3 regions of the Arthrobacter sp. BF1 genome follow, and region 1 is predicted to be linked to each of the others. Evidence: riboswitches for the same ligand, from Rfam matches in the RefSeq annotation. Region 1 holds a riboswitch; each other region holds the start of a gene.
The links. Region 1 has a riboswitch for S-adenosylmethionine ahead of metX (homoserine O-acetyltransferase MetX). Riboswitches for the same ligand answer to the same signal wherever they lie in the genome.
Positions count from the first base shown of each region.

Region 2: linked by a shared signal. The riboswitch ahead of AC1MCD_RS18355 (DUF1737 domain-containing protein) and the one ahead of metX (homoserine O-acetyltransferase MetX) in region 1 are both predicted to bind S-adenosylmethionine.
Region 3: linked by a shared signal. The riboswitch ahead of AC1MCD_RS12725 (aminotransferase class V-fold PLP-dependent enzyme) and the one ahead of metX (homoserine O-acetyltransferase MetX) in region 1 are both predicted to bind S-adenosylmethionine.

Region 1 is NZ_CM155271.1:1,437,242-1,441,631, forward strand. It holds gene AC1MCD_RS06725 (VOC family protein) at 1-286, opposite strand, end outside; gene AC1MCD_RS06730 (bifunctional o-acetylhomoserine/o-acetylserine sulfhydrylase) at 492-1,853, shown strand; SAM riboswitch class IV at 1,937-2,051, shown strand; gene metX (homoserine O-acetyltransferase MetX) at 2,065-3,180, shown strand; gene AC1MCD_RS06740 (hypothetical protein) at 3,332-3,880, opposite strand; gene AC1MCD_RS06745 (DNA glycosylase AlkZ-like family protein) at 3,930-4,262, opposite strand; gene AC1MCD_RS06750 (DNA glycosylase AlkZ-like family protein) at 4,232-4,390, opposite strand, start outside.
Region 2 is NZ_CM155271.1:3,897,905-3,902,294, forward strand. It holds gene opgC (OpgC domain-containing protein) at 1-1,434, opposite strand, end outside; gene AC1MCD_RS18350 (hypothetical protein) at 1,553-2,047, opposite strand; SAM riboswitch class IV at 2,154-2,268, shown strand; gene AC1MCD_RS18355 (DUF1737 domain-containing protein) at 2,282-2,557, shown strand; gene AC1MCD_RS18360 (rhodanese-like domain-containing protein) at 2,554-2,964, shown strand; gene AC1MCD_RS18365 (O-succinylhomoserine sulfhydrylase) at 2,965-4,173, shown strand; gene AC1MCD_RS18370 (LysR family transcriptional regulator ArgP) at 4,214-4,390, opposite strand, start outside.
Region 3 is NZ_CM155271.1:2,710,788-2,715,177, reverse strand. It holds gene AC1MCD_RS12730 (MFS transporter) at 1-554, shown strand, start outside; gene AC1MCD_RS12725 (aminotransferase class V-fold PLP-dependent enzyme) at 577-2,007, opposite strand; SAM riboswitch class IV at 2,043-2,156, opposite strand; gene hisN (histidinol-phosphatase) at 2,313-3,125, opposite strand; gene rsgA (ribosome small subunit-dependent GTPase A) at 3,180-4,295, opposite strand; gene aroA (3-phosphoshikimate 1-carboxyvinyltransferase) at 4,279-4,390, opposite strand, start outside.

The sequences.
Region 1 (4,390 bases):
GTGCGAGGTCGTCCACTTCGACGCACCAGCCCATCCAGCCGCCGCCGGCTTCGGAGCGGGCCCGGACAGCCTGCCCAAAGGGAGCCTTGTCCGAGGCCGGGTGGTTCAGCACCTCCACAACTTCCAGGTACTTGTGGCCGGCGAGGGGAATGATCATGTTCCGGGTTCCGAAACGGGGATGCACTCCACCCTTCACGGCTTCAACGCCGAGGGCAGACGAAATACGTTCGGTGGTGGCAGCGAGGCCATCTTGTTCACAGGCGTAAGAGACGTGATCCATGCGCATGCCATCATCTTGGCACTTTGTGATGCCCCTCTCAGCTAAGGGTACCCTTATCGTGTTTTTTGTTTCGTTCCCGGAGAGGAATTGTGCCCCCCCGGCGCCGAATTCCCTCTACCGACCACCTTCGTCACAATCCTGTTACCGGTCAGGCAGCCTTCCTAGACTGAACGCACACGTGCAGTGCCACACCTCGTCAAAGGAGTCCTGAATGTCGAACGGATGGTCTTTCGAAACCCGCCAGATCCACGCTGGACAGGAGCCGGACAGTGCCACCGGTGCCCGCGCCCTGCCGATCTATCAGACGACGTCGTTCGTCTTCCCCAGCGCGGAAAGCGCCGCCAACCGGTTCGCCCTCGCGGAACTCGCGCCGATCTATACGCGCATCGGCAACCCCACGCAGGACGCCGTGGAACAGCGGATCGCCAGCCTGGAGGGCGGCCTGGGAGCCCTGCTGCTGAGTTCCGGACAGGCAGCGGAAACCTTTGCCATCCTGAACATCGCCGAAGCCGGGGACCATGTGGTGGCCAGCCCGAGCCTCTACGGCGGCACCTATAACCTGCTGGCGCACACGCTGAAGAAGTTCGGTATCTCCGTCACGTTTGTGGGGGACCCGGACAACCTGGACCAGTGGCGGGACGCCGTCCAGCCCAATACCAAGCTCTTCTTCGCCGAGGTGGTCTCCAATCCGCGCCAGGACGTGCTGGACATTGAAGGCGTGTCGCAGGCCGCGCACGACGCCGGTGTGCCGCTGATTGTGGACAACACCCTGTCCACGCCCTACCTGATCCGGCCGCTCGAATGGGGCGCGGACATTGTGGTCCACTCCGCCACCAAGTACCTGGGCGGTCACGGCTCGGCCATCGCCGGCGTGATCGTGGATTCGGGCAATTTCGACTTCGGCAAGGACCCTGAGCGGTTCCCCGGCTTCAACACCCCGGATCCGACGTACAACGGCCTTGTCTACGCCCGCGATCTTGGGGCGGACGGAGCACTCGGCGCCAACCTGTCCTACATTCTGAAGGCCCGCGTCCAGCTGCTTCGCGATCTGGGCTCCGCAGTGTCCCCGTTCAATGCCTTCCTGATTGCCCAGGGGCTGGAGACGCTGAGCCTTCGGGTGGAACGGCACGTGGCGAACGCCGTCGAAGTGGCGCGCTGGCTTGAGGCGCGCGACGACGTCGAATCGGTCGCCTACGCGGGCCTGCCGTCCAGCCCGTGGTACCAGCGGGGACTCAAGTACGGGCCCAAGGGCACCGGCGCGGTAGTCGGCTTCAACCTGGCCGGCGGCGCGGAGGCAGGCAAGCGCTTCGTGGACGCCCTGGAACTCCATTCCCACGTGGCCAACATCGGGGACGTCCGGTCGCTGGTCATCCACCCGGCCTCCACAACGCACAGCCAGCTCTCGGCCGAGCAGCAGGCCATTGCCGGCGTAACGCCGGGGCTGGTCCGACTTTCCGTGGGCATCGAGCACATCAATGACATCATCGCCGACCTCGAAGCCGGCTTCCGGGCAGCCAAAAGCGCCGAAGGGGCCGCCGGAACGGGGCAGGACACAGCGGGCAGCCAGCAGTAAGCCGCTTCACGGGTCAATTCCGTGAAGTCATAACCGGTCACACGCTTAGCCAGAAGCCGGGGCTGTTTCGTACACTCGAACCAGGTCATGAGTGCCAGCGACAGCCCCGGCTTGCTGGCCGGCAACCCTCTTCCGTGGTGGGGTGCCCCGGGTGAGGACCTGGCCAGCCGGTCAATTGACGGCGGGCAAGCGCGTAGAAGAGGTCCTTTCCATGACGATCACCATCTCCCGAACGGCAGCTCCCGGAAACGGCGTGGTCCGCTATGCCACCATCGGTGGCCTGGAACTCGAAGCCGGCGGTTACCTGCCGGACGTCACCCTGGCGTATGAAACGTGGGGAACCCTGAACGCGGACGGCACCAACGCCGTCCTGATTGAGCACGCCCTGACCGGCAGCACACACGTGACGCGCGGCGACAGTGACGAGCCCGGCTGGTGGGAGCAGCTGGCCGGACCCGGGGCGCCAGTGGACACGGACCGCTTCTTTGTGGTTTCCATCAACATTGTGGGCGGCTGCTACGGCTCCACCGGCCCGTCGTCGGAAGCCCCGGACGGAAAGCCCTGGGGGTCCCGGTTTCCGCTGGTCACCCTGCGCGACACAACGGCGGCCGAGGCCCGGCTGGCGGACCAGTTGGGCATCCACAGCTGGTTTGCAGTGCTGGGCGGTTCAATGGGAGGGGCCCGCGCCCTGGAATGGGCGGTCACCTTTCCGGAGCGGGTGCAGCGCTGCGCCGTCATCTCCGTGGGGGCCGCGAGCACGGCAGAACAAATCGCCTTCGCCCAAGCGCAGACTCTCGCCATCCGCCAGGACACCAACTTCAACGACGGCGACTATTACGGCGGACCGCTGCCCGAGGACGGCCTCGCCCTCGCCAGGCGCATTGCGCACATCACGTACCGCTCCGCGGCGGAATTCGACGGCCGGTTCGGACGCTCGGCGCAGGTCCCGGAATCGCCGTTCAAGGCTGCGGCGCTGGGGGAGCGCGGCCGCTACCAGGTGGAAAGCTACCTGGACCACCAAGGCAAGAAGCTGGTGAGCAGGTTCGACGCGAACAGTTACATCGCGATTACCGATGCTTTGATGAGCCACGATGTCACGCGCGGGCGGGGCTCCCTTGACGAGGCACTCGGCCGCGCCACCGCCAGGTTCTTTGTGGCCGCCGTGGACAGCGACCGGCTCTACTTCCCGTCCCAGTCCCGCGAACTGGCTGACGCCCTGCCCGGCGACGTTGATGTGCACGTCATCGAGGCCCCGATCGGCCACGACGGTTTCCTGACCGAGATCGGCCAGCTCAGCAGCCAACTGCGGAGCACATTCCTGGTCTAGCGCGGACGCACCCGTGGTGGCCCGGCTTGTTCCTGGCCCTGTGATCTTGGCCTGAGTGTTCCTGGCCCGGGTATTCCGGGTCGATATAAGGCTCTGCGTCTAAGACGTCGATCTGCGTCTAGCGGGTCTGCAGAGGTTCAGGCGTGACCCTTCAGCCGTTCATGATGTCCGAGCGGCGTTTCATGTATTCCTCCATGGCCAGCTCGCCATTACTGTACTGCTGGTCCAGTTCGGCGAGCTTCCGGGCGCGGTAGCCCTGCGGGGCCGACGGCGGCGGAGGAGTTGCCGGGGCAGAAGGCTTCGGTGCTTCTTCCCGCTGCCCTGGCTGGCCATATTGCCCCGGCTGGCCAAACTGCTGCGGCTGTCCGTCATTCTGGGGCTGCCCGTACTGCGGGAATTGCTGGCCGGGGAACTGCTGATTCGCTGGCGGGATGGGCTGCATGGGCGGCAGCGGCTCGCCCGGCGGGAGTGGCTGCGGGCTCATGATCTCTCGGTAGCCGCCGCTCATGTAATCCTGCTGCGTGTAGCCGTCGCGGGGCTGCTGGTTCTGCGGCCCGGGAAACTGACCAGGATACTGGCCGGGGTAGCCTCCGGAGAAGCCCTGCCCCTGGTTCCGTTTATTGACAGACTTCCGGTACATCCGCATCGCCATCGGTATCACGAACGACAGGATGATGATCCAGAAAAACAAGCTGTTCACGGTGTAGTGCCTCTCATATATGTCTCTCCAGCTTATGCCCCGGGGCGGTCTAAGTCGTCGAACCCACCCAGACCGCCGGGATACCCAGGAAGGCCCCGTACCGGGACACGGCACGTTGAACCGCGTGCTCCACGGCCTTGCCACGCAGTGAGGCCGGATCCGAAGAACCGAACAGGCGGATGTCCAGCTCGCAGCGGCCCGGAAACAGGGTGTGCCGCCAGGAGCCTTCCATCCGCCCGTCCAGCAGCACAACGTGCATCGGCACGCCGCCCAAGGGTAACGCCGGGGCACTGCCGCCCAAATAGTGGCGCGTCGCGGAATAGCCCATTACGTACTCGTCGTAGCACTGGATCAGGTCGATCCGGGGAACGGCGTCGGCCAATCCGCCGTCGCGCTTGGTAACGCCGGTGGCAGCAGTGCCGCCGGTAGCAGCAACGCCCCGGAAGCAAACGTGCCGCCTGTAGCAGCCGCGCCGCCGTCCTTGCCCGCCTGGAAATAATGTTCGACGCC
Region 2 (4,390 bases), 1.8 Mb from region 1:
CACGGCTTCCTGGGTGAGCAGCTGGAACAGCGATGTCATGCCCAGATGGTTGACCACCACAAACACAATGGCCAGACCGCGCAGGAGGTCCACGCGGGAATCCCGCTTGGACGGCAGGCCATAGCCCCAGCCGGCCACCGCGCCGACCCGCCGCGGCAGTTGCCACAGGGCAACCAGGAGGATGATCATGGCCGCGGCGACGCTCCAGGCCGCTGCCCCGGACAGGGAATTGGCGCGCGTGGCCTGCTGGCCCCCGCTGACAGCCGTCACCGGCCCGGTGGTGAGGCCGGCTTCGGCGAGCCTCTTGCCCGCTGCCCCGGCAATGCTGTCCTTGCCGGTCAGCCGCCAGTCAATGCTGACCACCCCGGTGTCCCGTGTGCTGGTCCGCTCGTCCCAGACGACGGCGGTGATCCGGGCGAACTCCGCCGAGGTGGCAACGTCCAGGGTTTGGTCCCACCAGGACGCCTTGATCTCAGCTTCCGCGGCGCCGCCAGCGGCTGGGCTGTAGAAGGCAGCCGTCTGGAGGAGCATCGGCTTATTCCGCCCGGCGGCGTAGGCAGCGTAGAAATCCTCATTGCCGGACCGGGCCAGCATTGCGGACAACTCGCCGTCAGCCGGGACGGTATTGACGGCCGCGTTGCCGCCGGTGTCGTCGTGGTAAGCCGTCAGCCCCACCCACTCCACGGCATCATCGCCCGGATAGTACGGTGCGTAGGCGGCATCGGACCTGTCCCAGCGCCCATCGCCGTTGGTGTCCAGCAGGGCGAAGCCCGCCGACCCCGCGGCCGGAGCATTCCGGTGCCGCCCAAACGGGTAGTCCCGCCCAAGGTAGGGCTGCCACACCATCACCGTGCCGGCGTCGTCCCTGGTTTTGAACTCTGCGGCGACGTTCCGGAACGCTGCCCTGTAGGCGTCCGGCTGCTGGCCCCACTCCACCCAGCTTGAGTTCATGTCCGGCGCGAAGCGGATCAGGATGGTGCCCTTGAACGAAGCCGACAGTTCCCCCACCTTGGCCGCGAAGGCTTCAGCGGCGGCCGCATCCACCTGGTCCAGCGCCCCGGCGGGCCGCACGGTGAGCATGGCGTGGGAACCCTGGCCGGCGGCCTGGCCCAGGTACTCGCGGATATCCTGTTCCTCGCCGGGCCGCACGGGCAGCGAGATCTCATGCCCCAGCAGTGCCGGTGCAGCACCAAGCCGCCCGGCAAAACCCTGGGCGGAGTCCTCGCCCCACTCCAGGACAGCCCCCAGCAGCGGCTTGCCCTTCGCCGGCTCAGGCTCGGCCGCGAGGACGGGCCCCGCAGGCAGAACTGCGAACAAGAGGAGCAGGGCCGCTAGGAGGGCGGCCGGAAGCAGGCCTCGGCATGCGCGGCTGACTGCCGGCGGCACGCTTCTGAATGCTGTCCGGACGCGACGTACTGCGGTGGCTGTTGGCATGCTGGTGTGGACCCTCCCCCAGGACGGCTTCGTGATGGCGGCCGGTGCCCCCGCGAAAACTCTATCTGTCTTCGCAGGTCAGCCCGGGCCCGGAGCAGTAAACGTGGCGCAGTCCGGGTCAGCCGGCCTGGATGACCAGCGGCAGCATGCGTTCGGCGCAGGCAACCAGGACCAGGGTCTGCGGCCCTAACGCCGCCCGGTTGTTGACTCCCGTGTCATCACACCAGTCCAGGTTGTACGGGTGGGCGGTGACCCCGGCTTTCCCGGGGGACATGCCTGCCGGGACGGTGAACACAAAAGTGAAGCCGCCGTCGTCGGTCATGGGTGCGAGCTCTTCCAGCACCCTGGTGCCGTAGGCATCCAGCAGTTCCACCTGGACCTGCGCGCCGTCGCCGTAGCGCGCGTCGCACTGTGTGTCCGGAGCGCTGACCGTCACCCGGCCGCCGGGTTTCGCTTCCGACGGCGTGACGGTGAATGTGGGCGGCATGCACGGCGGCGGTGCGAAGACGTTCCGGCAACTGCTGAGCCCCGCCATCATGAACGCCGCACACAGCACCACGGTGATGAGGCGTCGCCACGCCACAGTCAGAAGGTTCCCCCGCTCTTTCCCCATGGTCCGATTGTCGTGCCCGGTTGCCGGGCATGGAAGCACGTGTTGGTTACGGAACATGACGACGGTGGCCGTGCGGCAGGGCGGGCCGGGTGTTACGTTTTTGGGGAGTAATGAGAACCGGCGCCAAGCCCTGACTGGCCGGTCGGCAACCCTCCTATCGCGGCGGGGTGCCTCAGGTGAATACTCGGCATATCGACCCATTCGAGCTGCAAGCGTGAAAGAAGGAGATCCGTCGTGTCCGACGCACCTGTCCCTGAAGAAAAACTGTCCTACCGGCTCGTCACTGGCCCGGACGACCGCACTTTCTGTGAGCGGATTTCCACCGCCCTGGCCGAGGGCTATGTGCTGCACGGCAGCCCGGCCGCCACGTTCAACGGCACCGCCGTGATCGTTGCCCAGGCACTGATCCTGCCGGCGGCCATCGCCAGCGCGGATGCCGCCGTCGCCACCGCCGTGGACGACCTCGAATCCGCGGGCGACCTCGAGTTCGACGGCGAGGGCCACGCATGAGCTACGCCGGAGACCTCACGCCGCAGGAAGCGTGGACCAAGCTGGAGCAGGGCGCCATCCTGGTGGATGTCCGCACCGAAGGCGAATGGGCGCACATCGGCATCCCGGACACTAAGGCGACGGACAACGATCCCCTGTTCATTCCCTGGACGTTCCCGGGCGGCATCCCGAACCCGGACTTCATCACCGACCTCACCGAGCAGGCGCCGGAGGACAGCGGCACCGAACTGGTTTTCCTCTGCCGCTCGGGCCAGCGCTCCATCGCCGCGGCCACCGCAGCGACGCAGGCCGGGTTCACCTCCTACAACGTCCTGGAGGGCTTCGAAGGCGAGCCGGACCGGTACGGCGAGCGTACGGTCAACGGCTGGAAGAACCGCGGCCTGCCCACCAACCTGGGAAGCAAGTAAGTGACCTTTAACGAAGAAGCCGCCGGCTGGAGCCCCGACACCCAGGCGGTCCGCGGCGGGCTCGACCGCACGCAGTTCCAGGAAACCACGGAGCCCATCTTCCTGAACTCAGGCTTCGTCTACGAGTCGGCTGCCGCCGCCGAGCGCGCGTTCACGGGCGAGGACGAACGGTTTGTCTACTCCCGCTACGGCAACCCCACCGTGGCCACTTTCCAGGAACGTCTCCGCCTGCTCGAAGGCACCGAGGCGTGCTTCGCGACGGCGTCGGGCATGTCAGCGGTGTTCACCGCCCTGGGTGCCCTGCTGGCTGCCGGTGACCGGGTGGTTGCCGCGCGCTCGCTGTTCGGCTCCTGCTTTGTGATCCTGAACGAAATCCTTCCCCGCTGGGGTGTGGAGACGGTGTTTGTGGACGGCCCGGACCTGGACCAGTGGCGCGAAGCCTTGTCAAAGCCCACTACCGCCGTGTTTTTCGAATCGCCGTCCAACCCGATGCAGGAAATCGTGGACATCGCCGCGGTCAGCGAACTGGCGCACGCAGCCGGGGCCACAGTTGTGGTGGACAACGTCTTCGCCACTCCCCTGCTCCAACGCTGCGGCCAGTTCGGCGCGGACGTGATTGTGTACTCAGGGACCAAGCACATCGACGGCCAGGGCCGGGTGATGGGCGGGGCCATCCTGGGTACGGCCGAGTTCGTCAACGGCCCGGTCAAGCAGCTCATGCGGCACACCGGCCCGGCACTGTCCTCCTTCAACGCCTGGGTCCTCACCAAGGGACTTGAGACCATGGCCCTGCGCGTGAACCACTCGTCCGCATCCGCGCTGCGGCTCGCCGAATGGCTCGAACAGCAGCCGGCCGTCAGCTGGGTCAAGTACCCGCTGCTTCGATCGCATCCGCAGTACGAGCTCGCTGCCAAACAGATGAAGGCCGGCGGCACGGTCCTCACGCTGGAACTTGCAGCGAGCGGTGGACGGTCCGGCAAGGAAGCTGCCTTTGCGTTGCTGGACGCCCTGCGGATCATCGACATCTCCAACAACCTGGGCGATGCGAAGTCCCTCATCACCCATCCGGCCACCACCACCCACCGGGCCATGGGACCGGAAGGGCGTGCCGCGATCGGACTCAGCGAAGGCGTGGTGCGGCTGTCAGTTGGGCTCGAGGACGTGGACGACCTCATCGGCGACCTCGAACAGGCGCTGAAGCAGGTCTGACGCCGGCCAGGCTCCGGGTCCGGTCAAGGGTTCCCCGGGGTCAGAGCGCGGGCTGGCGGAGCTGGCTGGCCGCCGTCTGCCGCACCGCGGCGGTCAGCTGGTTGAGCACCGGGGAGTCGATCTTCCAGCGCTGCCAGTACAGGGCCACGTCCACCGGTTTTTTTGGTGCCATTTCCATGAGGTCCCCACTTCCGAGGTCGGCCAGGCAGTGCTGCTC
Region 3 (4,390 bases), 1.3 Mb from region 1:
TCGGCGGATTCATCATCGTGCTCTTCCTGCAGCAGGTGGCCGGTTACTCGGCGACACTCGCCGCCCTCGCCCTGTTGCCCGTCAGCCTGCTGAGCATTTGCCTGTCATCGTGGTTCGGTTCACTCGCCGGCCGATACGGCCCGCGCTGGTTCATGGCCCTGGGCCCGGCCGGTGCCGGCCTCGGCTACTTCCTGATGGTGTCGTCGCAAATACCCGTCAATTACTGGAATCAGCTGCTGCCGGGAATCGTCCTCTTCGGGGCGGGGCTCTCGGCAACAGTTGCACCGCTGACCGCGGCGATACTGGGCTCGATCTCTGAGCAGCAGTCCGGCATCGGCTCGGCCGTAAACAACGCGGTTGCCAGGGTAGCGGGTCTGGTTGGCATCGCCTTCGTCGGACTCATCGCCGGGAAGCAGCTTAACCTGGACGGATTCCATCGGGTGCTGATCGCCACCGGCGTCCTCCTGGTCATCGGTGGCGCAGTCTCAGCATTGGGCATCAGAAACCCGGCCCGGATCGTGAAGCCCACAGATAGCGCCACCGCCCAGACCTAGCCGGCGAGGTCAGCCAGCGAGGTCAGTCGTCGAGGCAGGGAGCCGCGCCGGCAGTGCCTGGCGTGTTCGGGGCCCAGTGCGGGTAGGTGCGGGTGTCCTTTGCGGGCACCCAGCGGCCTGAATCAACCACGTAGTCCCAGCCGAGGCCCGTGCGGCGCAGCTGTTCGAGGCCGGTGAGCAGCCGTTCGGCGTCCTCCAGCCGGGAACCCACCCCGAAGCTGGCCCGCAGCGAACCGGAAGGGAGGCCGAGGCGTTTCAGCAGCGGGTGGGCGCAGAAGCGGCCGTCCCGCAGGCCAACGCCATGTTCTGCCGAAAGATAAGCGGCAACCAGTCCAGCGTCATAACCGGCCACCGAGAAGTTCACTACTCCGATGGTGCCGGTGCCGGGATCGGTGTCGGAGAAGATCTGGTGGACCGTCACGCCGTCGATCTTCTGCAGCCCTGCCACCAGGTAGGACCTGATGGCAGCCTCATGGGCGTGCCAGCGTTCCTGGTCCAATGACGCGATGACCTGGGTGGCGCGGGCCAGCGTGGCTGCACCCAGGACATTGGGGGAGCCGCCCTCGTGGCGGGCCGGGCCGGTGGCCCAGCTGACGCCGTCGAGCTTTGCCTCACGGACGGCGCCGCCGCCCGCCAGGTGCGGGGTGCCGGCGTCGAGCCAGTCCGTGCGCCCCACCAGGACACCGGCGCCGAACGGTGCGTAGAGCTTGTGTCCGGAGAAGGCCAGGTAGTCGACGTCGTCGGTGCTGATATTGATGCGCCGGTGCGGTGCGAGCTGGGCGGCGTCCACCACGATGCGGGCTCCGTACTCGTGGGCCAGCGCGGCGAGGGCGCGGATGGGGAGGATCTCGCCGGTCACGTTGGAGGCTCCGGTGACAGCCAGCAGGCTGACCTGGCCCTGCTGAAGTTCGGCGCGCAGGGCTGCGATGGTTCCGGCGATGGTGGGAGCGGCCACCACGCTGCGGTGCGGCACGCCCTGCCACGGCAGAAGATTGGCGTGGTGCTCGATGTCCAGGTACAGGACGTCGCCGGTGGCCTGGCCGTCCCCGTGCGGCAGGCAACCCGCCAGCAGGTTCAGCGAGTCGGTGGTGTTCCGCGTGAAAATGACGGAGTCATCCGGCCGGCCGCCCACGAAGTCCCGCACAATGTTCCGGGCGTTTTCGTAGACGGACGTGCTGATCTGTGACGCGTAGCCCGCACCGCGGTGGACGCTGGCGTAGTACGGCAGGATCTCATTGAGGTAGGCCGAGACAACGGAGAGGGCGGGGGCCGAAGCGCCGTAGTCGAGGTTGGCGTAGCGGATGTGGCCGCCCTGGATCAGCGGAGCCTGGATTTCAGCGCCGGTGACGGCGGACAGCGGTCGTCCGGCAACGGCAGCAAGTTCGCCGGTAAGTGCTGCGCTGTCTGCGGCGGCGGTGTTCTGAACGACGGGGGAGACGGTGGCAGTTGTCACGGAGACCTCACTTTAAAAGGACCCCCGGTACCGGGAATCCGCGCTTGCCGTGTCCATTGAGGACCGGCCTGGTCGTCACCCGGGGCACCCCACCGCGAATGGAGGGTTGCCGGCCAGCAAACCGGGGTTTAGCGCTGGCACTCGTGACCTGTTAAAGAGAGTAGGACATCTCCGCGGCAGCGGAAAAGCCCGGCGGAATGTTAAGACGTTTGTTACGGCTGTTTGATCATCCGCCGATTTGTCGAAGAAACGACGGCGGGCACCCCTTGCGCGGAGGCCCCGCCGTCGATCATTCGGGGATCAGGTTAAAGCAGATCGTCCAGATCCGGGTTCAGACGTTTGAGCACCTCGGAGTGCAGGATGGAGTTGGTGGCCAGCGCGTTGCCGCCGAACGGCCCGTCCTGGCCTTCCAGCGATGTAAAACGCCCGCCGGCCTCGACCACGATGGGGACGAGGGCAGCCATGTCGTAAAGGTTCAGTTCCGGCTCGCAGGCGATGTCGACGGAGCCTTCGGCCACCATGCAGTAGGACCAGAAGTCACCGTAGGCCCGGGTGCGCCAAACGTCCTCGGTCAGGCCCAGGAACTCATCCAGGTTGCCGCGTTCCTTCCAGCCGCCCAGGCTGGAATAGGACAGGGACGCATCGGCAAGGTTGGACACATTCGACACCCTGAGCCGGGTTGCTGCCGCGAGGGACTTGCCCATGTAGGCGCCGGCGCCCTTTGCGGCCCACCAGCGTTTGCCCAAGGCGGGCGCGCTGACCACACCCACCACTGGTTCGCCCTCGTCCACCAGTGCGATCAGGGTGGCCCAGACCGGGACGCCGCGGACAAAGTTCTTGGTGCCGTCGATCGGATCAATGATCCAGCGCCGGGAGCCGTGCCCGGAGCTGCCGAATTCCTCGCCGAGGACCGCGTCCCGGGGACGCGAGCGGGACAGTTGGCCGCGGATGGCCTCTTCGGCCGACTTGTCCGCATCCGTGACAGGCGTCAGGTCAGGCTTGGTCTCGATGTGCAGGTCCAGCGCCTTGAAGCGGCTCATGGTCTGGTCATCCACGGAATCGGCCAGCACATGGGCCAGGCGCAGGTCATCGTTGTAGCTCGAAGCGGGTTGGATCATGCTTCCAAACTACCGTCTAACGGCCGCAGGGTTGGGGACCTCGGCTTCCGGGCGCTAGCTGATGCTGCCCAGTTCCTTGGTTTCCTGACCCTCCAGCCGCGGGTCGGTGCCCAGCAGCCGCCGCAGCGAGGTGAGCCGGGCCGGCCCGGTGGGGCCGGCGTGCCCCTCGGCCACCCACGTGTCCAGCCCGCAATTGACGGCGGCTGCATTGTGTTTGCAGCCCCGTTCGCAGGCGTCCGTGCCCGGTTCCAAGTCCGGGAAGGACCGCAGGATCCGGTCCGGGTCCACGTGGGCCAAACCGAACGAACGGATGCCTGGGGTGTCAATGATCCAGCTTCCGGTCGGTGCGCCTGCGAGTTTCAGGGCAAGGGCCGACGACGATGTATGGCGGCCGCGGCCCGTCACAGCGTTCACGCCACCGGTAGCCCTTTCGGCGCCCGTGAGTGCGTTGACCATGGTGGACTTGCCCACGCCGGAATGCCCCAGCATCACCGTGACTTTGCCGTCGAGGTAGGCGCGGAGCTGCGACACAGCGTCAATGTCCAGCCGGGCCGAAAGGCCGTCGTCGGAGCGCGCATCGATGCCGGAGGCGGCGGAATCCGCTGTCCGGCTGATGATGACCGGAAAGTCCAGGTGCTCGTAGTTGGACAACAGTTCCGCCGGATCCTTGACGTCCGCCTTGGTGATGAGCAGCAGCGGTTCAATGCCGGCGTCGTACGCCGCCACCAGCGCGCGGTCGATGAATCCGGTGCGTGGCTCCGGATTGGCGGCGGCCACCACCACAACCAGCTGATCGGCGTTGGCCACCACAGCACGCTCGATGGGGTCCGTGTCATCGGCGCTGCGGCGCAGCAGGGTGCGGCGGTCCTGAATGCGTACCAGGCGCGCCAGGGTGTCGGGATCCCCGGAGACGTCTCCGACGAGGGACACGAAATCGCCGGCCACCACGGGGGAGCGGCGCAGTTCACGGGCTCGCGCGGCGATGATGATCCGCTCGTCGCCCGAGTCCTCGCCCACGACGGCGGTGTAGCGGCCCCGGTCCACCGTGATGATCCGGCCCGTCACGGCGTCGTCGTGGCTGGGACGGTCCTTGGTGCGGGGCCGCGAGCCTTTTTTGCTGGGCCGGATCCGGACGTCGGACTCGTCCCACGAATCAGTGCTGCGGGCCACCGCTGGAACCTTCCGTCCCGTCAGCGGGACCTGCGCCTTGGGCCACCATGTCCGCCCACATCTGCGGAAACTCCGGCATGGTTTTGGCGGTGGTC